One region of the Streptomyces sp. NBC_01264 genome, then DNA from elsewhere that is predicted to be linked to it. Evidence: riboswitches for the same ligand, from Rfam matches in the RefSeq annotation. Region 1 holds a riboswitch; each other region holds the start of a gene.
What was found. Region 1 has a riboswitch for cobalamin ahead of metE (5-methyltetrahydropteroyltriglutamate--homocysteine S-methyltransferase). Riboswitches for the same ligand answer to the same signal wherever they lie in the genome.

Region 1 (7,769 bases):
ATCCGCTCAGGGTCATCAGCGGTGAGCCCGGCAGGATCGCCTTGCGGGCGTTCTCGTCGGAGACGCCCGCGCACTTGGCGCGGGTGGTGTCGCGTGCGTAGTCGAGGAAGGTGGTGAGCTGGGTGCGCTCGTCCCACGCGGACGGTATGTCATCGATTCTGGTCATCCCGCGGAGCATCCCCGATCGGCGCGACGGGTGTCGAGGCATTTTCCGACGGGAGGGGTCCGCACCCTTCCTCCCGGCCCGGTCCTCTTCCCCGCCACGCCGGTCAGGGCTTCAGGCCGGCCCGCCTGAGGGCGATCTCGGACAGGTCGGCGATCACCTGCGGGTCGCCGCGGCGCCAGGCATCGGCGAGACCGCCCGCAGGGGTGGGGATCGTGGAGAGGGGGCGTACGGGGCCGGTGAGGGCGCGCAGGGCGAGCAGGTCGGCGCCTCCGGGTGCGTCGCGGAGGTCCCGGATGGTGGCGCTGCGGCGGATCCAGCGCACGCGCGGGGGAAGCCACAGCAGCAGGACGAAGGCCACGGGCAGGACGATCAGGGAGATGGTGGCGAGGGTGGCCACCTGGCCGACGACGTCCTGCAGTGACTGCCCCGCGTCGGCGAGTCCGGTGCCGGCGTCGGCCGCCGACCGGAACGGCTTCTTCAGGAGGTCGCCGACGAGCGGCACGTCGGAGGCTTTGTCTCCGGCCTCGGTGAGGGCGTGGGCGAGGCTGTCGCCCGAGCTCTCGACCTTCCGTCCGGGTTCGGCCAGCCGCATGATCGCGTCGCGGACGGTCAGGGCGAACTTCACCGCGGCGGCGATCAGCAGTACGGCGATCAGGTCCGCGAGGACCTGCCGGTTCCGCCGTGCTGGGGTCTGGGCGTAGAGAAGCACGGGCTGCTCCTGTTCCGGTGCTGGCGGCAGGGGCCGGCCGGTCCCTCGACCGGATGCCGGACTCGACCGCATGCGGGACTCGATGCGGAACTCGACCGTATGCCGGACCCGGCCGGCGCGTGGCGTCCGTCGGCATGTGGCGTCGGTCGGTTCCGCAGCAGTGACACGTCGCCGGGTCGGCGCCGTGCCGGCTCCGGGTCAGTCCGCGCGGGGAACGGCGGCGAACACGGGGCCGCCGACGGCCCGGGTCAGGCGGTACCGCCTGAGCGCCCGGTCGAAGCGGGCGCGGCTGCCCGGCAGGGCTCCGCGGAGATCGGCTACCAGTGCGCCGTCCGGTACTTCGGCGGCGAGCCGGGCGACCACCGGGTCCGTACTGTCGAGGAGTTCGGCCGCGGGGTGCAGCGGCAGTTCGGGGCCGTTCAGGTGCAGGAGGTCCCAGAAATCGTCGGCGTACGGCTGGACGCCCTCCTCGAAGCCGGTCTCCTCGACGAGCTCCTCCGCCGTGCCGAGGAGCCGGTCGAGCCACTGCGGCAGCGAGTCGGCCTCGACGTGGAGTCCGCCCTCGCGGTACTGCATCAGGACCTGCCCCCACCGGCCGTCGGGCTCGATGTCGACCCAGGTGACGCCGCCGCCCCCGTCGTCGGTGACCAGCCAGTGGGGGTGCGGCAGGCCGTGGTCGCCGGCCTGGCGGGGGTGGCCGGTCAGCCTGAACTCCACCGGCGGCACGGCGAAGCCCCCGAGCCGGCCCAGCAGTTCGCGGGCCTCGGCCGGTACCGGGACGGGCCAGTGGTCGAAGTCGGCGTCCGCGACGCCGGGTTGCACCGCGAGGTCGAACGGGACTCGGGCGGCCAGCGCCCGCAGCTGCTTAAGGAGGGTGTCACCGGAGATCACCCGGCCACGCTACCGAACCGGCCCCTGGCGACGGGAGCCGGTGTGCCCGGCCGTACGCCGCGCCCGGACGCTCCCGCGCGGAGTGTCCGGGTAAGCCCGGCGCCGCCGAGGCCTCACCCGTTCGGGTCAAGCGGGGGCGGGTGGCTGCCGCGAATGGCCCAGCATCGGGACACTGGGCGGGCCGCGCATCGGATGAGATGCCTAACGTCGCTGCCAGACACGTCGGTGCTCGCGCAGCTTGTGGAGGTGCCATGTCCCGTCGTCACAGGTTGCTGGCGGGTGTCTGCGCGACTACGGTCGCCGTCGGTCTGCTTCTGACCGGGGGCGCCCAGGGCGTCCAGGCGCCGCATCGGCAGGACTCCGGAACAAGCGCCGGCGGCGAGATCGCGGTGGGCGCCTACCTGCACTACGGATCGCCCGGCGTCGAACGGATGCAGGAGCTCTCGCGCTGGCTCGGGGGTACGGAGCTGCGCGCCGGGCACACCTATCTGCCGGGCGACACCTGGGCGAACATCGAGGGCGCACCCGATTCCCTGCGCACCTGGGCGCGGTGGCGGGGCGAGAGGGCCGACCGGCTGTTCGTCCTGAACGTGCCCATGCAGGAGCGGAACGAGGCCCGTCTCCCCGACGCCCGGGTCGCCGAGCTGATCCGCACCGGTGCGCGGGGCACCTACGATCACCACTTCCGGCGGCTGGCCCAGCGCCTGGTCGACCTCGACGTGCCGGACACGGTGATCGTCCTCGGCTGGGAGATGAACGGCTTCGACTACACCCACCGGTGCCGGCCCGACCCCGAGAACTGGAAGAAGTACTGGCGGCGCATCGTGGCCGCCATGCGGTCCGTGAAGGGGCAGGATTTCCGTTTCGACTTCGCCCCCAACCGCGGCGGTGACGCGATCGCGTGGACCCGGTGCTACCCGGGTGACGACGTGGTCGATGTCATCGGGATGGACTCGTACGACCAGGAACCCGGCCGGACCTTCGACGAGCAGGTCACCCAGCCCTACGGACTGCGGCAGCAGGTCGATTTCGCCAGGGCCCACGGCAAGGCGATCTCGTACCCCGAGTGGGGGCTGTTCCGGCACGGCGACAACCCCGAGTACGTGCGGCACATGCTGGAATGGATCGAGGAGCACAGGCCGCTCTACCACAGCATCACGGACTTCTGCCCGCACGGCGTGTGGCAGTGCGGGCGGAATCCGCGCTCCTCGCAGGTGTTCCGGGACTACCTTTCCGGTGACCAGAGCCGTGGGTCCGACCTCCGGACAAGGTGACGCCGCACGTCGTCGGAGAGCCCGGACAGGGAGGTCGGAGGGCGCATGGCAGAGTGCTGTGCATGCCATCGCTCTCACTTCGTATCGTCGGCCGCGATCTCCCGGGTCGTGAATGCGGCGGGTACCGGGACGTCCATGTCGCCGTGCAGCGCGGGCGCGAAGCCGAAGGAGCCGTCCCCGGGGACGCCGCGGAGGCGGTCTGGGAGTTCACCGTGGAGGTCGTCGCGTTGACGGACGGGGCACGGGACTTTCGTGGGCCCCACGTCCACGGACGACGCGGGGGCCGGTTCCTGTACCTGACGTGGGGAGAGCTTCGCCGCGGCGGGGAGTTCACGATGTTCCGCCGCGCCAAGCTGATGCTCGACGACCTCCCGCCGCACGCCGTCGACCGCGGCGCCGCCGAGGCCGGGCTACGGCTCACGGACCGCTGCGGCATGCCCGTGTGCGCCGCGGTGCGCCCGCCCGGCATCAGCTGGAGCTGACGGGTCCCGCGGGAGCGAGGGCCCGCCGGGCCGACGCGGGGAGGGCCCGGTCACCGGCTACCGGACGACTTCCGCGACCGCATCGTCCGGGGGGCGTAAACCCGTGGGCCTACGCCCTCGCGCGTGTTACATCGGTGAGCCGATGCCGCGCGGGAGGGCGCGTGACAGCGTTCAGCTGTGTCCACGGACCTTCCGTGGCAGCACAGTTGACGATGCGTCACCACGGGAGAGCCCATGACCACCACACCGTTCATCAGCCGCGAGGGCGTGACGCGCCGCCGGGTGCTGGGAGCCGCGCTCGCCGTCGGCGCCGCCGCGCCGCTGGCTGCCACCGGCCCCGCGTGGGCCGGCCCGGCCGCGCCCGCCGCCCGCGCCTCGGAGCGGCTCACGCTGCCCGCGCCGACCGGGCCGCATCCCGTGGGAACGGTCCAGCTGCACCTCGTCGACCGCTCGCGCCCGGACGCCGTCGCGGGGCCCGGGCACTTCCGTGAGCTGATGGCCACCGTCTGGTACCCCGCCCGGGACGTCCGGCGGTATCCCGTGGCGCCCTGGATGCCGGCCGGGGCGTTCCGGGCGTTCGTCGACGACGCCGGGCTCAGCGAACTGGCCTCCCTGGGGCCGCTGACCGCCGGCCACATGGGCGCGCCGGTGCGCCGGTCGGGCCACTTCGGCGGGCGCCTGCCCGTCGTCGTGTTCTCGCACGGCGCGCACAGCCACCAGGGCGACCACACCGTCATGGTCCAGGAGCTCGCCAGCCACGGATACGCGGCCGTGACCATCGCGCACCAGTACGACACGTACACCGAGTACCCCGACGGCCGGGTCGCCGTCCCCCTCGACGACAGGCGGGCGCCGACACTGCCCGGGGACTTCGCCGACGACCTGCGCTTCGTCCTCGACTGCGTCGAGCAGCTCGCCGCGGGCCGCAATCCGGACGTCGACCGCAAGAAACTGCCGGCCGGGCTGCTCGGCTCGCTCGACCCGCGGCGCATGGGCGCGCTCGGCTGGTCGAAGGGCGGGACGGCCACCGCCTGCGCCACGCTCGCGGACGAACGCATCCGGGCCGGGCTGAGCCTCGACGCCCCGATGCAGATGAACCCGCCGCTGGCCGGCGACCTGCACCGGCCGTTCATGATGATGTCCGCCGAGTTCAGCCGGGCCACGGATCCCGCGGCCGCCGCCTTCTGGTCGCACCTGCGGGGACGGCGGCTGGACATCCGGGCGGAGGGCGCCGTCCACATCTCCTACGGCGACAACGAGGCGCTGTACCCGCAGGTGGCGAAGGTGTACGGATGGACCGCGCAGCAGCTCCAGGACGTGATCGGCACCCTCGATCCCGACCGCGCGGTGAAGATCCAGCAGGTGTACCCGCTCGCGTTCTTCGACGAGCACCTGCGCCACGGCCAGGGCCACCTGCTGGACGGGCCCTCCCCGGCCTACCCGGAGGTGACCTTCCTTCCCTGACCGGCCGGCGGCGTGTCTCATTTCACCGTCCGACATCTGGATCACGGTGTCCATGGGCAAGCGCGGCGGCCTAGGGTGGGCCGCGCAGCTGGTTCGCCCCCGTCCGCCAGGCGGGATGCGTCGTAAGAGGGAACCCGGTGGGAATCCGGGACTGCCCCGCAGCGGTGAGTGGGAACGACCGCCGTCATACGCACTGGGACCGGAACAGGTCCTGGGAAGCGACGGCCAGTAGGTGCGGGCCTTCGTGGTCCGCGCGCCCGCGAGTCCGAAGACCTGCCCGTTGCCCGCACGCGGACGATTCCGTGTGCGGAGATCCCGGTGACCTCGTGGGCGGGTCGGCGTACACACGGAGCGGCACGTGCGGTGATTCCGCGGCGTGCACCGCCCGTTGTGCCGTTCCTTCGCGTCCGCGTCCCGTCGCCGGATTCCTGGACACATCTCGCGAAGGAGAGTTCCGTGACAGCGAAGCCCACAGCCGCGGCAGCACGAGCCACCGTGTACGGCTACCCCCGTCAGGGGCGGAACCGGGAACTGAAGAAGGCCGTCGAGGGCTACTGGAAGGGCCGCGTCACCGCGGACGCCCTCCGGGAGACCGCGACCGAACTGCGCCGTGCGAACTGGCAGCAGCTGGCCGAGGCCGGTGTCCACGAGGTTCCCACCGGTGACTTCTCGTACTACGACCACGTGCTGGACACCAGCGTCATGGTCGGCGCCGTCCCCGAGCGGCACCGGGAGGCCGTCGCCGCCGACCCGCTCGACGGGTACTTCGCGATGGCACGCGGCACGCAGGACGTGGCCCCGCTGGAGATGACCAAGTGGTTCGACACGAACTACCACTACCTGGTCCCCGAGCTCGGACCGGACACCGTCTTCACCGCCGACCCCTCCAAGCAGGTCGCCGAAGTGAGGGAAGCCCTCGCGCTCGGCCACGATGCCCGCCCCGTGCTCGTCGGCCCGATCACCTATCTGCTGCTGGCCAAGCCCGCCCCCGGCGTGGCGGCCGACTTCCAGCCGCTGACGCTGCTGGACCGGCTGCTCCCCGTCTACGCCGAGGTCCTCGCGGCCCTCAAGACCGCCGGGGCCGAGTGGGTCCAGCTCGACGAGCCGGCCCTGGTCCAGGACCGCAGCCCGGCCGACCTGAACGCCGCGGCCCGCGCCTACCGCGACCTCGGCGCCCTGACCGACCGGTCCAAGCTGCTCGTCGCCTCGTACTTCGGCCGGCTCGGCGAAGCCCTCCAGGTCCTCGCCGCCTCTCCCGTCGAGGGCCTGGCGCTCGACTTCACCGAGGCGGGCAGCGCCCATCTGAAGGACCTCGCGGCGGTGGGAGGTCTGCCCGGCAAGCGCCTGGTGGCCGGCGTCGTCAACGGCCGCAACATCTGGATCAACGACTACCAGAAGTCCCTCGCCACTCTGGGCACGCTGCTGGGCCTGGCCGACCAGGTGGACGTGGCCGCCTCCTGCTCCCTGCTGCACGTCCCGCTCGACGCCGCCGCCGAGCGGGACATCGACCCGCAGGTCCGCCGCTGGCTCGCCTTCGCCCGGCAGAAGACGCGGGAGATCTCCGTCCTGGCCCGGGGACTGGCCCAGGGGACGGACTCCATCGCACCCGAACTCGCCGCCAACCGGGCCGACCTGGCCTCCCGCACGGGCTCGGCGCTCACCCACGACCCGGCCGTCCGCACCCGCACCGCGGCCGTCACCGCCGCGGACGGCCGCCGCGCCCAGCCCTACGCGGAGCGCGCCGCCGCCCAGCGGGCGCACCTGGGCCTGCCGCTGCTGCCGACCACCACGATCGGGTCCTTCCCGCAGACCGACGAACTGCGGGTCGCCCGCGCCGACCTGCGGGCCGGCCGGATCGACGCGGCGGGCTACGAGCGGCGGATCAAGGCGGAGATCGGCGAGGTGATCTCCTTCCAGGAGAAGACCGGCATCGACGTCCTGGTGCACGGCGAGCCGGAGCGCAACGACATGGTCCAGTACTTCGCGGAGCAGCTCACCGGCTACCTCGCGACCCAGTACGGCTGGGTCCAGTCGTACGGCACCCGTTACGTGCGGCCGCCGGTCCTGGCCGGGGACATCTCCCGCCCCGAGCCGATGACCGTCCGCTGGACCTCGTACGCCCAGTCCCTGACCTCCAAGCCGGTCAAGGGCATGCTGACCGGGCCGGTCACCATGCTCGCCTGGTCCTTCGTACGCGACGACCAGCCCCTCGGCGACACCGCCCGGCAGGTGGCCCTGGCCCTGCGCGACGAGGTCGACGACCTCGAAGCCGCGGGTACTTCGGTGATCCAGGTCGACGAGCCGGCCCTGCGCGAGACGCTCCCGCTGCGGAGCGCCGACCACGCGGACTACCTGGCGTGGGCGACCGAGTCCTTCCGGCTCACCGTCTCCGGGGTACGGCCGGACACCCAGATCCACACGCACATGTGCTACGCCGAATTCGGCGACATCGTCCGGGCCATCGACGACCTCGACGCCGACGTCATCAGCCTGGAAGCCGCCCGCTCGCACATGCAGGTCGCACGCGAACTCGCCGCCCACGGCTACCCGCGCGAGGCGGGCCCCGGCGTCTGGGACATCCACTCGCCGCGCATCCCCTCCACACGGGAGGCGGCGGCCCTGCTCCGCAAGGGCCTGGAGGCCATCCCGGCCGAACGGCTCTGGGTCAACCCCGACTGCGGCCTGAAGACCCGCGGTTGGACCGAGACCCGGGCCTCCCTGGAGAACCTCGTCGCCGCCGCCCGCGAGATCCGCGCGGACCTGCCGGCCGACAACTCCTGACG
Region 2 (7,769 bases), on a different contig from region 1:
GCCAGATTTCGGGAAAGGCCAGGGGAATTCCCTATTCCGGTGAAAGGCCCGTGGCGCCCGATGATCACATGAGTTGTACAGGTCACATCCCTTTGTCCACCCCTGCGCGAGGGGCGCCCTGTCCACCCGGTTCCGGCCATGGTTGTCCGGGAGCCCGGAATCCGCTGTACTGCTGCGGTGCGGCCCGATGCCCGGGCACGTTCGGGGGAGGGGCCAGGATGAGTGCGGATCGGCGTCGGACAGGGCGGGGCGCGAGGCGGGCGGCGCACCGGCGCCGTGCGGGTCTCCGGAGCCGAAGACCCCTTCTGGGTTTCTTCCTGTCGGCCTTCCTCCTCGTGGGCGTGAGCGCCGCGGCGGGGATCGCCTGGGACACCCGTACCGTCGCCGGCGCGCAGGTCCGCCCGCTGCCCGGCCCGGTCGCCACCCTGCCCGTGACCCCCGGCGACGGCTCCGCGCCGCCCGTGACCGGCCCCACCGCCGGCGGCCCGGGCGCCACCGCCCCGCAGAGCCCGGCCGGTCCGTCCCCGGACCCCGAGGACCCGGGGCCCGGTACGGGCGACGGAGTCCGCCCCTCCGGCCCGCTGCCCTTCGACATGCCTCAGCCGGCCGCCCTGCGCTCCGGCGCCGCCGGCAAGAAGCTGGTCTTCGCCCACTACTTCACCCCGTACCCGCTCTCCCTGGACAACGCGAGCGCCGACGCCGACTACTACACCCGCAACTATCTGAAGCCGGACGGCGAGAACGGCAAGCACGAGCGCTACGGCGGCCTGCTGCGCGACCGGCCGCTGCCCGTCCCGCCCAAGGCGGGGAACTGGGAGCTCGCCAACCTCCAGCAGGAGGTCCGCACGGCCCGCGCCGCCGGCCTCGACGGGTTCACCCTCGACCTGCTCTCCCTGACCGGGAAGAACCTGGAGCGCTGCAAGCTCCTGATGGAAGCCGCCCGTTCGGTGGATCCGGCCTTCAAGGTCATGCTGATGCCGGACATGACCTCCCTGGGCACCGACGACCCGGCGGTGCTCGCCGACCTCCTCGCGGACCTCGGCAAGGCCCCGGCCGCCCACCGGCTGCCCGACGGCCGGCTGGTCGTCTCGCCGTTCAAGGCGGAGGAGAAGAGCGCCGCCTGGTGGACCCGGATGATGGAGGTGCTGAAGTCCCGGCACGGCATCCGTACCGCCTTCGTCCCGCTCCTCCTCGACTTCGGTGCGCACAGCGGCGCGTTCGAGCCCATCAGCTACGGATTCTCCGAGTGGGGCAGCCGCAGTTACGTCGGCCAGGAGGGCTCCACGCGCGACGTCCGGCGCGCCCACGCCGCGGGCAAGATCTGGATGCAGCCCGTATCGGTCCAGGACGCCCGGCCCAATCAGGGCATCTACGACGAGGCCGGCAACACCGCCACCCTGCGCGCCACATGGAACCGGGCCATCGAGGACGGGGCGGACTGGGTCCAGCTCACCACCTGGAACGACTACAGCGAGGGCAGCCAGTTCGCGCCCTCCCTGCACAACGGCCATGCCTACCTGGACCTTTCCTCCTACTACCTCACGCGGTTCAAGACGGGCGGCTGGCCGAGGGTCGTCCGCGACACGCTGTACCTGAGCTCGCGCACCCAGTTCGCCGCCGCCGACCCGAGCGGCGGCCAGTCCCTCGTGATGTCGCTGCGGGGCGGCAGCGCCGCGGCCCGGGACACGGTGGAGGTGCTGAGCTTCCTGACCGCGCCCGCGCGCATCCGTACGTCCGTGGGAGCGGCCGGGGACGCGCACGAGGCCCCGGCCGGGGTGCACTCCCGGCTGCTGCCCCTGGCTCCGGGCACCGGCTCGGCGGCCGTGGTGCGGGACGGCAGGACCGGGGCCCGGGTGGAGCTGCCCTACCGGGTGGACCGCACGGTGGAGGTCCAGGACCTCCAGTACTACGCCGCCACCAGCGGCCGGAGCTGAGCCCGCGGAGGCTCCGGCGTGAGCTGGCAGGGCCCGAAGTCCCTTGCTCTGGGACCTTCGTCACCCCATATGTAGTGGTGGCTACCCGGGCTCACATCTATATGTAGTGTTGACTCTGCCGGTTCGGCGGGGCCTCTCCCCGACCGAGGCAACAGGGAACCCGGTGGGAATCCGGGACTGCCCCGCAACGGTGAATCCGCCCAGGCGGACGAGTCCGACACCTGCCGGCACGGGCCTTCGGACGGCCCGCCAATCTTCCGTGCCGAGCCTCGTGGGAGGGCCGCCGTGACTGCTGTCGTCGACGCCGTAGAGACCGTGACCGAATACCTGGACCGCCGGGACTGGCGGGTGAACGCCAACGCCAACCAGGGCTATTCGCTCGGCGGCCTCATCCTCAACGCCGCCGGCAAGATCACCGCCAACTACTGGCTGGAACAGGTCTACCCCGACGCCGTGGCCCGCGCCCACCGCGAGGGCGACTTCCACATCCACGACCTGGACATGCTCTCCGGCTACTGCGCCGGCTGGTCCCTGCGCACCCTGCTGACCGAGGGCTTCAACGGAGTCCCCGGACAGATCGACTCCGTACCTCCCCGGCACCTGTCCTCGGCCGTCGGGCAGATCGTGAATTTCCTCGGCACCCTGCAGAACGAATGGGCGGGCGCCCAGGCCTTCTCCTCGTTCGACACCTGCCTCGCCCCCTACGTCCGCCTCGACGCGCTGACGTACGACCAGGTCAGACATCCCATGCCGTTTCATGTCAAGAGGGATAGAGCTGGGCGTGGTGTGACCAGGCGGTTGCTTCGTCGTAGTGGGTGCGGGTTTTGAGGCATCCGTGGAGGATGCCGACGAGGCGGTTTCCGACCTGGCGGAGGGCAGGGTTGTAGCCGGCGTCGCGGGCGCGCTGCTTGTCGTAGTAGCGGCGGGCGCCGGGTGAGGTGTTCAGCGCGGAGAACGCCTGGAGTTGCAGGGCCGAGGCGAGGCGGTTGTTGCGGACGTAGCGGGCCTGGACGGTGTGGCTCTTGCCGGAGGCCCGGGTGATAGGGCTGGTCCCGGCGTAGTTCTTGCGGGCCTTCGCGTTGTCGTAGCGGGTGGGGTCGTCCCCGAACTCGGCGAGCACCCGGGCGCCGGTGATCTCCGCGATGCCGGGCATCGAGAGGTAGATCTCAGCGTCCGGGTGCTCAAGAAAATGTGCCTTCACCTGCCTTTCGAGCTCGGCTATCTGCTCGTTCAGACTGATCAGCAGGCGCGCGTGGGCTGTCGCGGCGGCCGCGTAGGCGGCGGTCACCGGTTCGGGCAGACCGAGGTGTTCTTCTCGCAGCGCGGTCTGGATCGTGGCGGCTTTCTGGGGCCGGTTGTGCCGGCGGTGGCGGGTCAGGACCGCGGTGATCTGGGGGCGCGTCAGCTTCGCCGCGGTGGCGGGCGTGGGCGCCTTGATCAGCAGCTCCAGTGCGTCCGTGCTGGTCAGCGCCAAGTCGGCGTAGGCGTCCAGGGCCGCGGGGAAGTACTCGCGCAGCGTATTGCGCAGCCGCTGGAAGGTGCGGGTGCGTTCCCAGATCAGTGTCTGGTGGGCACGGGCGACGACCTTCACGGCCTGGGCCTGCTCGCTGTCTCCAGCGACGGGCCGCAACTGGTCACGGTCGATACGGACCATGTCTGCCAGCGCGTGCGCATCGCCTTTATCGCTCTTGGCGCCGGAGGTTCCGTAGCGTTCCTTGAACCGGTTGACCTGCCTCGGGTTGATCGCGAACACCTGGTAGCCGGAGGCGATCAGGGCCTGCACCCACGGGCCGCGATCGGTCTCGATCCCCACCACCACCTCGGCGGAGTCCACATCCGCGCCACCGTACTTCGCGATGAGCGCGTGCAGTTTCGCGATGCCCTCCACCCCCTCGGGCAGGGTCGCGACGGCCAGCTTGCGGCCCGTCCCGTCCTGGACCTCGACATCGTGATGGTCTTCGGCCCAGTCGTCACCGATCAGCAGCAACAGTTCTCTCCCGCTCGTATCCGTTCGTTCAGTTGCACAGCAGCCTGCGGAAGGCACGGCACGCGGCCTAATGGATCCAGTGCTCACGCCCGTGGGCGGGCACGCCATCCCATCAGCGGTCATGGCCTCCCGGCCGACCAGCAGGGGCACGGTCTGACCACAGAACTCGAACGGCTCCGGCATCGGAAGTGCTCACCTGCTGGCGGCTACAACATCAAGTCTCTACGACCCGATACGTCCCATTAGGCAGTGCGTCCAGGAACTCGTGCACAACCTCAACGTGCCCTCGCGCTGGGGCACCCAGACCCCCTTCACCAACCTCACCTTCGACTGGATCTGCCCCGAGGACCTGCGCGAGCAGGTCCCGGTGGTCGCGGGGGAGGAGACCGGTTTCACCTACGGCGAGCTCCAGGCCGAGATGGACATGATCAACCGGGCGTACATCGAGGTGATGACGGAGGGGGACGCCACCGGCCGGGTGTTCACCTTCCCCATCCCGACCTACAACATCACCAAGGACTTCGCCTGGGAGAGCGAGAACGCCGAGCGGCTCTTCGCGATGACCGCCAAGTACGGGCTCCCGTACTTCCAGAACTTCATCAACTCCGAGCTCGAACCGAACATGATCCGCTCCATGTGCTGCCGGCTCCAGCTCGACCTGACCGAGCTGCTCAAGCGCGGCAACGGCCTCTTCGGCAGCGCCGAGCAGACCGGCTCGCTGGGCGTCGTCACCCTCAACTGCGCCCGCCTCGGCCATGTTCACGCGGGTGACGAGGAAGGGCTGCTGGCCGAGGTGGACCGGCTGTGCGAGCTCGCCAAGGACAGCCTCGAACTCAAGCGGATCACCGTTCAGGACCTGATCGACGGCGGTCTCTTCCCCTACACCAAGCGGTACTTGGGCACCCTGCGCAACCATTTCTCCACCATCGGGGTCAACGGCGTCAACGAGATGATCCGCAACTTCAGCGCGGACGCCCACGACATCACCACCCCCGAGGGCCACGCCCTCGCGGTCCGCCTCCTGGACCGGGTCCGGGCCCGGATGGTCGACTTCCAGGAGACCACCGGCCACCTCTACAACCTGGAGGCCACCCCCGCCGAGGGCACGACGTACCGCTTCGCCAAGGAGGACCGGGCCCGCTTCCCCGGCATCCTCCAGGCCGGCACCGACGCCAACCCGTACTACACCAACTCCTCGCAGCTGCCCGTCGGCTGGACCGACGACCCCTTCGAGGCGCTGGAGCGCCAGGACGAGCTGCAGGGCAAGTACACCGGCGGCACCGTCCTGCACCTGTACACCCCCGAGCGGATCCCGACGGCGGAGGCCTGCCGCAAGCTGGTCCGGCGCTCGCTGGAGACCTTCCGGCTCCCGTACCTGACGGTGACCCCGACCTTCTCCATCTGCGCGGACCACGGCTACCTGGCGGGGGAGCAGCCCCACTGCCCCACCTGCGGGGCCGTGTGCGAGGTCTGGACCCGGGTCATGGGCTACCACCGCCCGGTGTCCTCCTTCAACATCGGCAAGAAGGGCGAGCACGCCGAGCGCGTCCACTTCAAGGCGGCGGTGTGAGCCCCGGGGCGGCCGCCGTCCCGCCGGACGAGGTCATCCGCATCGGCGGCTGGTCCCGGCTGTCCACCTGCGACTGGCCCGGCCGGCTGGTCACCACCGTCTTCTGCCAGGGCTGCCCCTGGCGGTGCGGCTACTGCCACAACCCCGGCCTGCTGCCCGCCCGCGCCCCGGCGGCCGTCTCCTGGGACGAGGTGCTCGGCCACCTCGCCCGCCGCACCGGGCTGCTCGACGGGATCGTCTTCTCGGGCGGGGAACCGCTGCTCCAGCGCGGCCTGCCCCGAGCCGTACGGGAGGCCCGCGCGCTCGGCCTGGAGGTCGGGCTCCACACCGGGGGAGCCTTCCCCCGTCGGCTGGCCCGGCTGCTGGACGCGGGCCTGCTGGACTGGGTCGGCTTCGACGTCAAGGCGCCGCCCACCCGCTACGAACGGGTCACCGGCATCGGCCACGCGGCGGCCTCCGCCGAGCGCAGCCTGCGCCTCCTGCTCGCCTCGGGGGTTCCCCACCAGCTCCGCACCACGGTGGACCCGGCCCTCCTGGGCCCGCCCGCCGTGGCCGACCTGGACGACTGGCTCGCGGACCTGAGCGCGGGGCCCACGCTCCGCCAGACCGTGCGCCCGCCGGCGGCCTGAGAGCCCGGGAGCCCGGGGGCCCGGCGGCCGCGACGGCCGGGGGGAGCTGTCCCTCCGGGCGGGCGGCGGGGCATGATCGGTTCGACAGCCGCGCCGCACCCACGGAGGTCCCCCGTGACCCAGCCCGCCGAGCCGACCGACCGCACCGACCGCACCGGCGGCGCCGGCCCCGCCGACGCCACCGGACGGGCCGGGGCCGCCTCACACGGCGGGTCCGTACACCGCCCCGCCGAATTCCCGGGCGGCCGCGAACTGTTCCGGCTCTCCGGCGAGGTCTCCCACCTCAACCACGGATCGTTCGGCGCGGTGCCCGTCCCCGTCCAGGAAGCACAGGCCGCCCTGCGCGCCGAGGTGCACGCCGACCCCGACGCCTTCTTCATCGGCGTCTCCGGCCGGCTCGTCGAGGCCCGGTCCCGGATCGCCGCCCGGCTCGGCGCCGATCCGGACGGGCTCGCCTTCGTGTCCAACGCCACCGAGGCCGCCAACGTGGCCCTCGACGCGGTGGAGTTCGCCGCCGGCGACGAGATCCTGGTCACCGACCACGGCTACGGCACCGCCGTCGCGGCCGCCGCCCGGCGCGCCCCGCTCACCACCGTGGCCCTGGGCACCGACCTCCCCGACGAGGACGCCGTACGGGAAGCCGTGCTGGCCGGGGTCACCCCGCGGACCCGGGTCGCCGTGCTCGACCACATCAGCTCGGCCACCGCCCGGCTCATCGCCTCGCCCCGGCTGCTCGCCGAACTCGCCGAGCGGGGCGTCATCACCATCGTGGACGGCGCCCACGCGCCCGGCATGATCCCGGACCCGCTGGGCGGGGGCGCCGACTTCTGGTTCGGCAACCTCCACAAATGGGCCTACGCCCCGTCCGGGACGGCGATCCTGTCCGTCGCCCCGCGGCACCGCGACCGGATCCGCCCGCCGGTGCGCTCCTGGGAGGACCACCACGGCTACCCGCGCTCCGTGGAGAACCGCGCCACCTTCGACTACACCGGCTGGCTCGCCGCCCCCGAGGGGCTCGACCTGCTGGAGGAGCTCGACGCGGCCAAGGTGCGGGCCCACAACAGCGCGATGGCCGCCTACGGCGCGGCCCTGCTCGCCGGGATCCGGGGAATCGTCCCGCTCCCGCACACCCAGGGCCTCGCCCTGCGCACGCTCCGCCTGCCGCCGGGGGTGGCCGAATCCCCGGCGGCCTCCGCCGAACTGCGCGAGCGGATCGCGGCCGAGCAGCGGATCCGGGTGCTCATCTGGCCCTGGCCGGGCGGCGGCGGCATCCGGGTGAGCGGGCAGATCTACAACCGGGCCGAGGAGTACGAGCGGCTCGCCGAGGTCCTGCCCGCCTACCTGCGCTGAGGCCTGCCCGCGAGGCCCACCCGCGCCGAGGCGTGCGGCCTCAGTCGCGCCGGAGCAGGTACGTGTCCATGATCCAGCCCTTGCGGGCACGGGCCTCGGTACGCAGCTCCTCGATCCGGCCGGCGACCTCCGCCAGCTTCCCCGAGACCAGGATCTCGTCGGGCGTGCCGACGTACGCGCCCCAGTAGATGTACAGGTCCTGGTCGAGGTGGGCGGTGAAGGCGTGCCGGGCGTCCAGCATCACCACCACGTCGTCCACACCCTCCGGCCAGCCCTCCGCGAGCCGGCGCCCGGTGGTG
Region 3 (7,769 bases), 5.5 Mb from region 1:
CCAGCGGAAGCAGAACTGCGCCTTCTCGCGGATCGACGGGATCTCCTCGACCGCGTCGAAGGCGGCCGCGCGGTCGTCCGGGTCGGGCAGATAGGTGTCGAGCAGCGTCAGATAGAACTGGACGTGCACGGCCTCCTCGAAGAGCTGGCGCGACAGGTACAGGCGCGCCTCCGGGGAGTTGATGTGCTTGTAGAGGGTCAGGACCAGGTTGTTCGAGACGATCGAGTCGCCCGTCGCGAAGAACGCGACCAGCCGGCCGATCATGTGCTGCTCGGACGGGGTCAGCTTCGCGAGGTCCGCGACGTCCGAGTGGAGGTCGACCTCCTCGACGGTCCAGGTGTTCTTGATCGCGTCCCGGTAGCGCTCGTAGAAGTCCGGGTAGCGCATGGGGCGCAGGGTCAGTTCGAAGCCCGGGTCGAGCAGGTTCTTGTTGGTGGAGCTCATTACTGGCAGGCCTCGCAGGACTCGGGGTTCTCAAGGGAGCAGGCCAGCGCGTCGGCGTCGACGGCCTGCGGGAGCGGGGTGGCGGCGGCCGGGACGGCGCTGCCGGACGCGGCGCGGGCGATCTTCGTCGCCGGGCGCGAGCGCAGGTAGTACGTGGTCTTCAGACCCTGCTTCCAGGCGTACGCGTACATCGAGCTGAGCTTGCCGATGGTGGGCGTCTCCAGGAACAGGTTCAGCGACTGCGACTGGTCGAGGAAGGGGGTGCGGGCGGCCGCCATGTCGATCAGTCCGCGCTGCGGGATCTCCCACGCCGTGCGGTACAGGTCGCGGACCTCCGCCGGGATCCAGCCGAAGCCCTGGACCGAGCCGGAGGATTCGCGCAGCGCCTCGCGGGTCTGGGCGTCCCAGACGCCGAGCCGCTTGAGCTCCTGCACCAGGTAGCCGTTGACCTGGAGGAACTCCCCGCTCAGGGTCTCGCGCTTGAAGAGGTTGGAGACCTGCGGCTCGATGCACTCGTACACGCCCGCGATGGAGGCGATGGTCGCCGTCGGGGCGATGGCGAGGAGGAGCGAGTTGCGCATCCCGGACTTCGCGACGCGGGCGCGCAGCGCGTCCCAGCGCTCCGGCCAGTTCAGCTCCACGTCGTAGTGGTCGGGGTGCAGGACGCCGCGAGCGGTGCGGGTCTGCTCCCACGCGGGGAGCGGGCCGCTGCGCTCGGCCAGGTCGCACGAGGCCTCGTACGCCGCGAGCATGATGCGCTCGGAGAGCTTGGTGGACAGGGCCTTCGCCTCGGGGGAGTCGAAGGGCAGCTTCAGCTGGAAGAAGACGTCCTGCAGGCCCATCGCGCCCAGGCCCACCGGACGCCAGCGGGCGTTGGAGCGGCCGGCCTGCTCGGTCGGGTAGAAGTTGATGTCCACGACGCGGTCCAGGAAGGTGACCGCGGTGCGGACGGTCTCGTCCAGCCGCTCCCAGTCGATCTCGCTGGATTCGGCCAGGACGAAGGCGCCGAGGTTGACCGAGCCGAGGTTGCAGACGGCCGTCTCGCCGTCGTTGGTGACCTCGATGATCTCGGTGCAGAGGTTCGAGGAGTGGACGACGGTGCCCGGCTCGGCGGTCTGGTTCGCCGTGCGGTTGGAGGCGTCCTTGAAGGTCATCCAGCCCTGGCCGGTCTGCGCGAGGGTGCGCATCATCCGGCCGTACAGGTCGCGGGCGGGCATGGTCTTGCGGGCCAGGCCCGACTCCTCGGCCTTGCGGTACGCGGCGTCGAACGCGTCGCCCCACAGGTCGACCAGCTCGGGGACGTCGGCCGGGGAGAACAGCGACCAGTCGGCGTCGGCGTTCACGCGGCGCATGAACTCGTCCGGCACCCAGTGGGCCAGGTTCAGGTTGTGCGTGCGGCGCTGGTCCTCGCCGGTGTTGTCGCGGAGCTCCAGGAACTCCTCGATGTCCGCGTGCCAGGTCTCCAGGTAGACCGCGGCGGCGCCCTTGCGGCGGCCGCCCTGGTTCACGGCGGCGACGGAGGCGTCCAGCGTCTTCAGGAACGGCACGATGCCGTTGGAGTGGCCGTTCGTGCCGCGGATCAGCGAACCGCGGGCGCGGATGCGGGAGTACGAGAGGCCGATGCCGCCGGCGTGCTTCGACAGGCGCGCGACCTGGTGGTAGCGGTCGTAGATCGAGTCCAGCTCGTCCAGCGGGGAGTCCAGCAGGTAGCAGGAGGACATCTGCGGGTGCCGGGTGCCGGAGTTGAAGAGGGTGGGGGAGGAGGGGAGGTAGTCGAGGCGGCTCATCAGCCGGTAGAGCGAGGCCACTTCCTCGACGGCCTGCACGCTCTCGTTCTCGGCGAGGCCGCAGGCCACGCGCAGCATGAAGTACTGCGGGGTCTCGATGACCTGGCGGGTGATCGGGTGGCGCAGCAGGTAGCGGCTGTGCAGGGTGCGCAGGCCGAAGAAGCCGAAGCGGTCGTCGGCGCCCTCGGCGAGCGCGTGCGCGACCAGCGCGTCGAGCCGGCTCGCGTGCAGGCGTACGAAGTCGGCGGTGCGGTCGGCGATCAGGCCCTCACGGTGGCCGACCTCGACCGACTCGGAGAAGGAGGCGGAGCCCTGGCCGGCGGCCTCGTCGCGGACGGCCAGCGTCAGCAGGCGCGCGGCGAGGCGGGAGTAGGCCGGGTCCTCGGAGATCAGCCCGGCGGCCGCCTCGGTGGCGAGCGTACGGAGCTCCGCCTCGTCGGCGGCGGCGCTGCGGCCGCGCAGCGCTGCGGCGGCGACCCGGCCGGGGTCGGTGTCGGGCAGGTCGGCGGTCAGCTCGGTGAGCGTGCGCAGGAGCGCGGCCCCCGGACCCTCATAGGCGGACGGGTCGGACTCGGCGCGCGGTGCGGAAGGCGCGATGGTCACGGGGGGAGCTCTCCCTCGCTCGGCTCCGGGAACACCTTTGGTGCGGGGCGCGAGGGGGCGCACGTGGGGAGCGCGTGCCTGGCAGGGCTGTGCGCATGCGCCACGTGGCGTCCACCGGCCCAACCGCGAGGCCCGGACGTGTCTGCACCCGGTTCGGTCGAGCCGGGCGCACTGTCGACAGGTCCTCGGACTTGCGGATGCACCGAGCGAGTCGGTGCATTTCATACCGTTGCGGGACAGTTCCGGATTCTCACCGGATTCCCCTGCGACGACAGCGAGCATGAGCATACATGTGGGGGCCGGTCCTTGCGTGAGCCCCCACATGTTGTGTCGCTCCCCGAGGCGGTCCGTGACTTACAGCTCCAGGCGGTACGTGAGCAGGGGCAGGCCCGGAACCGGGTACCAGTCCCGCTCCGGTGTCCGCACGAAGCCCAGCCGGTCGTAGATCCGGTGCGCCCCGAGCATCTTCTCCGTGGTCGACAGCACCAGATGGCCCACGCCCTGCAGCTCCCGGGCGCGGCTCACGCAGGCCCGTACGAGGGCTTCGCCCGCGCCGCGGCCGCGGGCGGCGGGGGAGACGGCCAGCATCCGGAACTCCGCCTCGCCGGGGCCCGCGATATCGCACAGCGGGCTGCCGGGAGGGGCGAAGGTCACACCGCCGAGCAGCGTGCCCTCGTACTCCGCGACGAGCACCTCGCCGTCGGGGGCCCGGCCGGCGACATCGCGCAGCCGGCTCAGGTAGGGGTCGTCCTCGGCGAAGTCCAGCAGTCCGTCGTCGAGGTAGGCCCGTGCGGTGATCTCGCCGAGCTCTTCGTATTCGGCGGGCGCCGCCGTCCTGATGATGATGTCCATGGCACCGAGTGTGCGTCAGGGCGCGAAAAGAGGCCGCCGCGTTCCGTCGGGTGGACGGCGTACGCGGCGGCCTCGGGGACCCACGGGTTCAGCAGCAGCGGAACCCTTCGCGCGGATCGCCCTCGCGGGCGTCCGTACGGGCCCGTTCGAAGGCCCGGCGCGACTGGACCGGCGCGTCCGGATCGTGCGTACGGGCGTGGGCGACGTAGCGGTCGTAGGCCGCCTCGCCCGAGAACTCCCGTACGAAGAACCGGGCGCGGCCCAGCACGTGGCGCAGGCGCGTCACGCGGGTTCCCGTACGGAGTCCTGCACGCGCCCCCCGCCCGAGTCGAGGCCGGCGGCGGCGAGTTCCGCGCGCTCCTCGGCGGTGGGGATCAGCCCGGCCGGGGCGATCAGCTTGGACTCGGTCCACGGGACCTCGGCCATGGTGACCGACTCCGGCGTGCGGATGGCCTTGAGGCAGGTCCGGGCCGCGTCGACGAGCACGATGATGATCAGCAGGGCGAAGAACACCGACAGCACGCCGTCCACCGTGGCGTTGGTGACCACGGTGTGCATCTCGTCCATGTTCTTGGCGGGCTTGAGGACCGTGCCCGCGTCGATCCCGTCCTGGTAGACGTCCCGCTGCGCGAAGAAGCCGATCTTCGGGTTGTCGGAGAAGATCTTCTGGTAGCTGGCGGTGAGCGTGACGGCCAGGTCCCAGGCCAGCGGAACGCCCGTCACCCAGGCCCACTTGAGCCGGCCGGACTTGATCAGCAGGGTGGTGCAGACGGCCAGGGCGACCGCCGCGAGCAGCTGGTTCGCGATGCCGAACAGCGGGAAGAGCTGGTTGATGCCGCCCAGCGGGTCCTTGACGCCGACCCAGAGGAAGTAGCCCCAGCCGCCGACGACGACCGCGCTGGCGAACCAGACGCCCGGCTTCCAGCTGATGTCCTTGAAGGACTTGTGCACGTTGCCGAGGGAGTCCTGGAGCATGAAGCGGCCCACGCGGGTGCCGGCGTCCACGGTCGTCAGGATGAACAGGGCCTCGAACATGATCGCGAAGTGGTACCAGAATGCCTTCATCGATCCGCCGCCGATCACGGCCGAGAAGATCTCCGACATTCCGAGTGCGAAGGTCGGCGCGCCGCCCGTACGGGACAGCAGGCTGGTCTCCTCCACGTCCTTCGCGGCCTGGGTGAGGGCCTCGGGGGAGATGGCGAAGCCGAAGTTCGTGACCGCCTGCGAGGCCGTCTCGACGGTGGCGCCGACGACTCCGCCGGGGGAGTTGATGGCGAAGTACAGGCCGGGATCGATGATGCAGGCCGCGATGATCGCCATGATGGCGACGAAGGACTCGGTCAGCATCGCGCCGTACCCGATGACCCGGACCTGGGTCTCCTTCTGGATCATCTTCGGGGTGGTGCCCGAGGAGACCAGGGAGTGGAAGCCCGACAGGGCGCCGCAGGCGATGGTGATGAAGACGAAGGGGAACATCGAGCCGGCGAAGACAGGGCCGTCGCCGCGCGAGGCGAACTCGGTGACCGTCGGCATCTTCAGCGTCGGCATGGCGATGACCACGCCCACGGCCAGCAGCCCGATGGTGCCCACCTTCATGAAGGTGGAGAGGTAGTCGCGCGGGGCGAGCAGCATCCACACCGGCAGGACGGACGCCACGAAGCCGTAGGCGATCATCCAGATGACCAGCGTCTCCTTCTCCAGGGTGAAGGTGTCCGCCAGCGAGGACTCGGCGACCCAGCCGCCCGCGACGATGGCGAGCAGCAGCAGCGCGACACCGACGACGGAGACCTCGGTGACCTTGCCCGGGCGCAGGACGCGCAGGTAGAAGCCCATGAAGAGGGCGATCGGGATGGTCATGCCGATGGAGAAGACGCCCCAGGGCGAGTGCGCCAGCGCGTTGACGATGACCAGGGCCAGCACGGCCAGCAGGATGATCATGATGGCGAAGACGCCGACCAGCGCGGCGGCGCCGCCGACCGGGCCGATCTCGTCCCGGGCCATCTGGCCGAGCGAACGGCCGTTGCGCCGGGTGGAGAAGAAGAGCGTGACCATGTCCTGGACGGCGCCCGCGAAGATCACGCCCACGACGATCCAGATGGTGCCGGGCAGGTAGCCCATCTGCGAGGCGAGTACGGGACCCACGAGCGGTCCGGCGCCGGCGATGGCGGCGAAGTGATGGCCGAAAAGCACGCGTCGGTCGGTCGGGTGGAAGTCGACACCGTTGTCGAGGCGTTCGGCGGGGGTGGCGCGGGTCTTGTCCACCTTCAGTACGCGGTGGGCGACGAAGCGCGCGTAGAAGCGGTAGCCGATCGCGTACGAGCCCAGGGCGGCGGCGAGCAGCCAGGCGGCGGAGATCTCCTCGCCGCGCGAGAGCGCCAGCACGCCCCAGCCGATGGCCCCCACGAGCCCCACCAGCACCCACACGGCCACGGCCTTGGGGGACATGCCCCCTGATGGAGAAGGCGAGCCCGGCGTGGTGCCCGGACTCGCCGCGTTCCGTACCGCCCCTGTGGTGTCCGGCTGTGTGGCTTCCGGTCCTGGTTCCGTCATGATCCGTCGTCCCCTCGTCGATCATCTGCGTAATGGCGCAGGGAATCTACGGGGGACCGCCCGCTGGACGTAACCCCCCGTCCGTATAGCGGAACGAGAGTCAACTACGAATCAGACGGCGGGACGCTGGAGTCGGGCGACGAACTTGTAACGATCGCCGCGGTATACGGAACGCACCCACTCGACGGGCTCCCCGTCGGTGTCCAGCGAATGGCGTGAAAGCAGCAGCATCGGCAGTCCGACGTCGGTGCCGAGCAGCCCGGCCTCCCGGGGAGTGGCCAGCGAGGTCTCGATGGTCTCCTCCGCTTCGGCGAGGCGCACGTCGTACACCTCGGCGAGGGCGGTGTAGAGGGAGGTGTACTTGACCAGCGAACGGCGCAGCGCGGGGAAGCGCTTGGCCGACAGGTGCGTGGTCTCGATGGCCATCGGTTCCCCGCTGGCCAGGCGGAGCCGCTCGATGCGCAGGACCCGCCCGCCAGTGGCGATCTTGAGGAGCCCGGCGAGGGTGTCGTCGGCCGTCACGTAGCCGATGTCCAGCAGCTGGGAGGTCGGCTCCAGTCCCTGGGCCCTCATGTCCTCGGTGTACGAGGAGAGTTGGAGCGGCTGGGAGACCTTCGGCTTGGCGACGAAGGTTCCCTTGCCCTGGATCCGTTCCAGCCGGCCCTCGACGACGAGCTCCTGGAGAGCCTGTCGCACCGTGGTGCGCGAGGTGTCGAACTCGGCCGCGAGCGTGCGCTCGGGGGGCACGGGTGTACCGGGTGGAAGGGTTTCGGTCATATCGAGCAAGTGGCGCTTGAGTCGGTAGTACTTGGGCACGCGTGCCGTGCGGGTGGCCGCCCCGCTGTCCGGCTCCGTGATCGCCCCTTCGGTGGCCATCGCCGCCCGCCTTCCCGACTCCAGTTTCGTTGCCGTCACCGGCTCCTCCGATATGTGCGGTCACATCGTGACACGGGAGGGAGGGCAGGCCTCCTCCCTCCCCCAGGTGTCGGTCCGATAACGGACCGAGCACCCGCTCATTAGACCCTTGACACCCCTAAAGGTCTAGGCCAAGCTCCAGCTACTGGTCTACACCAATATGGATCGGATCCCGGCCCCACGGGCAGTACTTGGTGCTTTTTGAGTCACCGCGGCGGGCAAGGGAAGTTGCAGGCAGCATCCCTGAGGAGGGTGGCGTGAAGCGCAAGCTCATCGTGGCGGTCAGTGTCGTTGGCATGATGGCCGGACTCGCGGCGTGCGGTAACGGCGACGACGGCAAGGCCAAGGCCGATGCGGGCCCCAAAGAGATCACCGTCTGGGTGATGGACGGCTCTGCGCCGAAGGCATGGATCGACGCGGTCAACGCGGAGTTCTCGGCCAAGCACCCCGGTGTCACGGTCAAGGTCGAGACGCAGCAGTGGAAGGGCATCCAGGAGAAGGTCACCACGGCCCTCTCCGAGGACACCCCGCCGGACGTCCTGGAACTCGGCAACACCCAGACCGCCGGTTACGCGGTCACCGGTGGCCTCGCCGAGCTGACCAAGGACAAGGCGAAGC

Region 2: it holds a riboswitch for cobalamin, as region 1 does, so the genes downstream of both, nrdD (anaerobic ribonucleoside-triphosphate reductase) here and metE (5-methyltetrahydropteroyltriglutamate--homocysteine S-methyltransferase) in region 1, are expected to answer to the same signal.
Region 3: it holds a riboswitch for cobalamin, as region 1 does, so the genes downstream of both, OG435_RS30070 (ribonucleoside-diphosphate reductase subunit alpha) here and metE (5-methyltetrahydropteroyltriglutamate--homocysteine S-methyltransferase) in region 1, are expected to answer to the same signal.

What each region holds. Positions count from the first base shown of each region.
Region 1 is NZ_JAPEOX010000001.1:926,591-934,359, reverse strand. Features, by position in the region: gene OG435_RS04185 (DinB family protein) at 1-166, opposite strand, end outside; gene OG435_RS04180 (hypothetical protein) at 270-875, opposite strand; gene OG435_RS04175 (SMI1/KNR4 family protein) at 1,074-1,766, opposite strand; partial or broken gene OG435_RS04170 (glycoside hydrolase family 26 protein) at 2,018-3,001, shown strand; gene OG435_RS04165 (DUF5990 family protein) at 3,103-3,522, shown strand; gene OG435_RS04160 (alpha/beta hydrolase family protein) at 3,757-4,986, shown strand; cobalamin riboswitch at 5,059-5,281, shown strand; gene metE (5-methyltetrahydropteroyltriglutamate--homocysteine S-methyltransferase) at 5,443-7,767, shown strand.
Region 2 is NZ_JAPEOX010000002.1:1,352,926-1,360,694, reverse strand. Features, by position in the region: gene OG435_RS39120 (glycoside hydrolase family 71 protein) at 342-1,934, shown strand; cobalamin riboswitch at 2,037-2,177, shown strand; gene nrdD (anaerobic ribonucleoside-triphosphate reductase) at 2,220-2,762, shown strand; gene OG435_RS39110 (IS110 family transposase) at 2,695-3,921, opposite strand; gene OG435_RS39105 (ribonucleoside triphosphate reductase) at 4,103-5,491, shown strand; gene OG435_RS39100 (anaerobic ribonucleoside-triphosphate reductase activating protein) at 5,488-6,120, shown strand; gene OG435_RS39095 (aminotransferase class V-fold PLP-dependent enzyme) at 6,235-7,470, shown strand; gene cobF (precorrin-6A synthase (deacetylating)) at 7,511-7,769, opposite strand, start outside.
Region 3 is NZ_JAPEOX010000001.1:6,396,454-6,404,222, forward strand. Features, by position in the region: gene OG435_RS30065 (ribonucleotide-diphosphate reductase subunit beta) at 1-444, opposite strand, end outside; gene OG435_RS30070 (ribonucleoside-diphosphate reductase subunit alpha) at 444-2,834, opposite strand; cobalamin riboswitch at 2,994-3,122, opposite strand; gene OG435_RS30075 (GNAT family N-acetyltransferase) at 3,189-3,686, opposite strand; gene OG435_RS30080 (YbdD/YjiX family protein) at 3,775-3,972, opposite strand; gene OG435_RS30085 (carbon starvation CstA family protein) at 3,969-6,131, opposite strand; gene OG435_RS30090 (GntR family transcriptional regulator) at 6,348-7,112, opposite strand; gene OG435_RS30095 (extracellular solute-binding protein) at 7,409-7,769, shown strand, end outside.